DNA from 2 places in the Pseudoalteromonas sp. Z1A6 genome. Region 1 is predicted to be linked to the other one. Evidence: predicted binding sites of a transcription regulator. Region 1 holds the regulator's gene; the other holds the start of a gene.
What was found. The regulator sigma-54, encoded in region 1, starts transcription at its own class of promoters, with help from an activator protein. The targets are predictions, from matches to a motif close to GTTGGCACGNNNNTNGNNT.
Positions count from the first base shown of each region.

Region 2: GQR46_RS04885 (EF-hand domain-containing protein) is a predicted target of sigma-54. The motif match lies at 1,374-1,392, and genes of this name have one in related genera.

Region 1 covers NZ_WTKW01000033.1:13,387-16,647, reverse strand. Annotated here, with positions in the region: gene rapZ (RNase adapter RapZ) at 1-440, opposite strand, end outside; gene ptsN (PTS IIA-like nitrogen regulatory protein PtsN) at 460-912, opposite strand; gene hpf (ribosome hibernation promoting factor) at 917-1,204, opposite strand; gene GQR46_RS03805 (RNA polymerase factor sigma-54) at 1,231-2,730, opposite strand; gene lptB (LPS export ABC transporter ATP-binding protein) at 2,800-3,261, opposite strand, start outside.
Region 2 covers NZ_WTKW01000045.1:13,316-16,576, reverse strand. Annotated here, with positions in the region: gene rluB (23S rRNA pseudouridine(2605) synthase RluB) at 1-72, opposite strand, end outside; gene scpB (SMC-Scp complex subunit ScpB) at 69-659, opposite strand; gene GQR46_RS04885 (EF-hand domain-containing protein) at 811-1,332, opposite strand; gene GQR46_RS04880 (hypothetical protein) at 1,560-1,991, opposite strand; gene xthA (exodeoxyribonuclease III) at 2,232-3,038, shown strand; gene GQR46_RS04870 (energy-coupling factor ABC transporter permease) at 3,044-3,261, shown strand, end outside.

The DNA.
Region 1 (3,261 bases):
GATTCAGCAAGTTGATGAACGCTTAAATCAGTTGTATCTATCATAAAGTCGGCGCGGGTGATTAATACATCAAGTAATTCTTTTTCTTTTTTGATGGCTAAATCAAGAGGCAACGAGTCAATTGATAGTGGGTGTAATCTACGAGTTTCAGAAAAACGTTTGATCAATGTTTGATCGTCGCTATCTAAATAAAATAACGTAGGTTTTGCAAAGCCAGGCAAGTATTCAAGAATATCGTTAAATTCATCTTGTTGTTTAGGGATGTTACGCACATCAATGCTAACAGCAATTTTATCATAGCTATCAGACACACTGCGAACTAATGAAGGAAGCAAGTTAACTGGAATATTATCTACGCAATAATAACCTAAATCTTCTACAACGCGTAAAGCAACCGACTTTCCAGAACCAGAACGGCCGCTTATGATAATTAACTCCATTTATCACCCTTTAATAAAACTACGATTGATCAACAATAACTTGGTAAAGTTCAGCATCTGATTTTGCACTACGTAACTGCTTACAAAAATCTTTGTTATTGAGTCTATCAGCAATGGTAGCTAGAGTCTTTAAGTGCTGCTGGTTATCTCCATCTGGTACGATGAGTGCGACGAAAATATCAACAGGGCGGTTATCTATAGCATCAAAATTTATTGGCGTTTCGCTAACGAGCACTAAAGCCAAAGGCTCTTCTGCACCGCTCATTCTTCCGTGAGGAATCGCAATGCCACGCCCTATACCTGTACTACCCAATTTCTCTCTACTCATTAAAGCAGTTAGAATGTCTTGTTGCGGTAGGTATGGAAGTTTAGCGTGAGCAAGTTCGCTAATGAACTCTAAAATCCTTTTTTTGCTATTAAAAAGGACCGCAGCTTTGCTGCAGTCCTGGCATATAAGTGAGCTTAATTTCATCATATTAGTGTCGAGCAAGCTTCTCTTTGTGTTTAATTACTTGGCGATCTAGCTTGTCGATCAACGAGTCAATGGCGGCATACATATCTTGATGTTCTGTAGAGGCAAAGAGTTCGGCGCCACTTACGTGTATTGTCGCTTCTGCTTTTTGATTTAGTTTTTCTACATCAAGAATGACATGAACATTATTAATATGATCAGAGTGTCTTTCTAGCTTCGCAAATTTGGTATTAATATAGTCTCTTAGTGAATCGGTTAATTCTACGTGACGACCAGTTAAGTTTAGTTGCATAAGCATTACCCTCTTTTTTTTGCGTCTTAAATCAAACTTTTACGCTGATTTGACGGTGGAATAGCCAGAGATTCGCGGTATTTTGCGATTGTACGTCTCGCTACTTTAATTCCTTGCTCAGCCAATATATCCGCTATTTTGCTATCACTCAATGGTTTTGCTGAGTTTTCTGCTGCGATTAATTTTCGGATAAGCGCACGGATTGCTGTAGATGAACATTCACCACCGTTTTCGGTGCTTACATGGCTTGAGAAAAAATATTTAAGCTCAAATATACCACGGGGTGTGTGCATATACTTTTGGGTTGTTACGCGCGAAATTGTTGATTCGTGCATTTCTACCATTTCAGCAACATCATTTAAAACCATTGGTTTCATGGCTTCAGGACCGTGTTCAAAAAAGCCTTGTTGTTGCTTAACAATACAATTTGTTACTTTTAATAGCGTGTCGTTTCTACTTTCTAAGCTTTTAATAAACCATTTAGCTTCTTGTAAATGCGAGCGAATAAACTGGCTGTCACCACTGGATTTTACAGTGCGAGACATTGCAGCGTATTGGCTATTAACACGAATTTTAGGCATGCTATCTGGGTTTAACTCAACAACCCAGCGGCCTTTAATTTTTTTAACTGACACATCAGGAATAACATACTCAGACTCTTCTCTTACAATAGTATCTGCAGGCTTAGGGCTAAGAGTATGTATTAATGTCATTACTTCTTTAAGCTCTTCTTCTTTGAGCTTAGTCTTCTTCATTAATGTACGATAGTCACGAGCTGCTAATAAATCAATATGCTCGGTTAAAATCATTTTCGTTTCATTAATGTAAGGTGTTTCTTTATCAAACTGGTTAAGTTGAATACATAAACACTCTTGTAAACTACGTGCAGCAATACCGACAGGATCAAACAGTTGGATGCGCTTTAATACTGCTTCAATTTCATCAAGTTCAACTTCGTTATCTTCTTCGTTTTCTTGATTAAAGCTTTCTAAAATTTCTTCGCAGCTTAGTGTTAAAATGCCTGAATCATCGACGGCTTCTACAATAGCAATAGCAATGGCTTCATCGGTAGGGCTAAATGGCGTTAGTTGTAATTGCCACATTAAATACTCATGAAGCGTTTCAGTAGAGGCGCCTTGGTATATTGATTCGTCTTCAGGCATTGGACCTGATGATGCTGCAGGGGCGGCACTCATGTACTCATCCCAACTAACATCCATAGCCATGTCGTCACTTAGCGTGTCTTTTGCAAGTGCTTCACCACTATCTTGTTCGTATTCGCTTGGAGCATCATCGGCAGATGCGCTAACAGTTATGTCATCTGTATCTGCTTTTTGCTCGTTTTTACCTGCAGCGTCTTCGGAATAGTCTGGTTCTTCAACCTCTAATAGCGGGTTGCTGTCGAGAGCTTCTTGTATTTCTTGCTGGAGATCCAATGTACTGAGTTGCAACAAACGAATAGCCTGTTGCAGCTGTGGAGTCATTGTAAGTTGCTGGCCCATGCGCAGCTGTAGTGATTGCCTCATGTATCTCTAACAATCCTTTTATGTTGTTATAATTAATACTAGCAGATGCTTAAAGACATGGCGTAAATGTTACAGCCTAAATTGCTCGCCTAAGTAAACATCGCGTACTGTTTTATCATTTAATACGTGTTCTGGAGTACCTGATGCAATCAGCTCCCCATGAGAAACAATGTAGGCTTTTTCACAAACATCAAGGGTTTCTCTTACGTTATGATCGGTAATTAATACACCAATCCCACGATTTTTAAGATGTTCTATTATTTTCTTTATGTCTAATACCGAAATCGGGTCAACACCTGCAAATGGTTCATCCAGTAATATAAATTTAGGATCTGCTGCCAGCGCACGTGCTATTTCAACACGACGACGTTCGCCACCCGACAATGCCATACCTTGGCTATCACGAATGTGTTGTATGCTAAATTCATCTAATAATTTATCGAGAGTGTCTTCTCTAGCTTGTTTATTTAACTCTTTGCGCGTTTCTAAAATGGCCATTAAGTTTTGATAAACAGTCAGCTTTCTGAATAT
Region 2 (3,261 bases), on a different contig from region 1:
CATTTCACGGCGTGAGCCTACGCCTGCACGGGCTAAGACTTTTTGTAACTTTTCACCTTGTATAATACTCATTCGGATGGTTCTCTCACAGAAGGATCGCTCAATAACTGGTTAATTTTACTTTGCTGCTCTGTTGGCAACGCAGGTAAATTTTCAAGTCCAGTTAACGAAAAATAATCTAAAAATTGCTTAGTAGTTGCATATAAAGCCGGCTTTCCCGGAACCTCTTTATGCCCTACCACTTTAACCCACTCTCTTTCGAGTAAGGTTTTAATAATATTCGAACCCGTAGTAACACCTCTTACTTGCTCAATTTCGCCGCGTGTAATGGGCTGCCGGTATGCAATAAGTGATAATGTTTCCAGTAAAGCACGCGAGTATTTTGGTGCGCGTTCTTGCCACAAGTTATTTAACCAAGGGCTTAAACTACTGCATGCCTGAAACCGATACCCACTACCAACTTCAACTAAGCGAATACCACGAGTTTGAAAATGTTCTTGTATTGTATCTATTGCGTCATTTATTCGCGTCATAGAAATAGCTAAATCTATTAATACGATGTCTTTAAGGTGGCGTTTACTAACAGGCTTATCTGCAACAAAAATAGCTGCTTCAATGATCTCAACTAGTTGTTCATCACTAATTCGCCGACCCGACATACACACTCTTAACAAATAAAAATACACAGCCATCTATTATGACAGAACAACACCAAACTAGGAAAATATATCTATCAAATAACTAAATTTAAAACACAAAAAAGCCAGTGACTAGCACTGGCTTTAATCTTACTTACTAAAATGGTAACTATTAGTTACTTTTAAAAGCTTCTAATGCATCATCTTCAGCTACTGCGTTACCGTATTTTTTAATGTAACCCATAAACTCGCTTTTACTAATGCGCTTATCTTGGTTTTTATCCATGTAACCAAAATGATTTGAAATATCATCATCGTTACCTTCAACTACCGAGATATAGCCATTGCTGTCGTTATCTAGACTTGCAAAGCTGCTTTCAATTTTATCGAATTTAGCAATTTCAGCTTTAAATGCCGACTCACTTACTTCAGAATCAGTGGCTACTTTGCCATTATTAAGCTTCATATAAGTGTTAAATTCTTTGCGGCTAATTTCGTTATCCATATTGGTATCAATATTTGAAAAATGGCCCCAAATGCTATCGTCATCAGCTTCAACTTTTGAGATGTAGCCATCGCTATCATTATCTAAACTTGCAAAGTCACTGTCTATTCTTTCAAGACCTTGATTAGATGAACAAGCCGCTAGGCTTAATGATGCTAAAATAGTGGCTGCTAATGTTAACTTTTTCATAAGACGTATCCTTCGTAATTAATTAAATGTCACTTTAACTAATACAAATCCAATGCCAATAATAGTTAACTTATAATAATCAATAACTTAATCTCGATCGGTATATTTATTAAACAGTTTCAATAAGTTAAGCTTGCAAGCTTTGCAAACAACCTTGTAATTTTTGCAAAAAAATACCCGGTAAAAACCAGGCATTTCAAATTTACTTATTATAGTTAAGCTAATAATTAGATTGCTGCGTTTTGGTAGCGTTTAACAAACTCAGTAACGTTTTGACCATTACATTTTAATGAGTTTAGGTTACCAATTTTTTGACGAACAGGTGCTAAACCTTGTTTTAAAGCCGTCATACATAATTGAGTTTCTTGTTGAGCGTCTTTTGCAAATACTTCTACTTTCTCAACTGATGCGTTGCTTAATGTCGTTTTTTTAGCAATATCACGAATATCTTCACCATTACATAAAATGCTTTTAGAAAAACGAGATAGGTAAACACCGTGCTGGGCAGCTTCTTTACGAGCAACGCTAAAGCCTTCGTTTGCACTTAGTACACATAACTTAGACTCAATTTTGTTATCTTGGCTAAAGTAAGTATTGCTTTGAGCTGACGCAGTTGCAGATGCTAGTAAAGCAGTGGCTAAAAGTAGTTGAGTTTTCATGAGAGATCCTATTTGAACGAGCTAAACAAGTGAATTTCGCGCATTATATATTCAATAAAGTTAAGTTCAATTGAATTTTTTATTTATTTAAATAATTAATATTGTATTCACAATGTTTAAACTTTACCCATCATTTGATCAACATTTGCGCAGCTATTATCTCAATTCAGTCATGTTATGTACGCGTATTTACTGATACAATTTAATCTATTAAATAGAACCAATTTTAAGGTAAATTTTATGAAAGTGATTTCTTTCAATATCAATGGTCTGCGTGCTCGTCTTCACCAATTACAAGCAATTATCGACAAACATCAACCAGACGTTATTGGCTTGCAAGAGATTAAAGTTCACGACGAAGCATTCCCATTAGAAGATGTACAAAAAATGGGATATCACGTCTACTTTCATGGTCAAAAAGCGCATTATGGCGTAGCTATGTTATGCAAAAAAGAGCCTAAATCGGTCTTAAAAGGTTTTGCCACCGATACAGATGAATCGCAAAAACGCATGATAAGCGTCACTGTTGAACAAGAAAACGGTCGCGACCTTACTGTCATGAATGGCTATTTCCCACAAGGTGATAATATTAATCACGAAGCTAAATTCCCTTATAAACGTCAATTTTATAAAGATTTAATGACACACCTTGAAACCAATCACACACCCGATCAAGACGTCATCGTTATGGGTGATATCAACATATCACCTACCGATTTAGATATTGGTATTGGCGAAGTAAATGCTAAACGTTGGTTAAAAACGGGTAAATGTTCTTTCCAACCGGTAGAGCGTGAATGGCTTGCAACATTACTCAATTGGGGTTTTAAAGACACCTTTAGAGAGCAAAACCCCGAAACAGACGATCAATACTCATGGTTTGACTATCGCTCTAAAGGGTTTGTAGATAATCGAGGACTTCGTATAGATGTAGTGCTTGCAACCAATGAGCTTGCAGCACGCTGCATAGATACAGGTATTGATTACGAACTTCGCGGTATTGAAAAACCGTCAGATCATGCCCCTATATGGTCAACATTTAAGTAATTATTATGCTCAGCCTAACAATGCAGGGGCTACTTTGGGCTCTTGTAATTATTATTGCTCTATTAAGCTTTGATAAAAAAACATATAAAACATTGCTTAATACGCCAGTCCGTCAAACTGGCGTACTTGCGTGTGCGTTAGTGTTTGCAGTGCTTTGGCGAATAAAGGCTGGCATTTTAACTGGCCTTGATTTACACATACTAGGTGTTACGGCTGCTACATT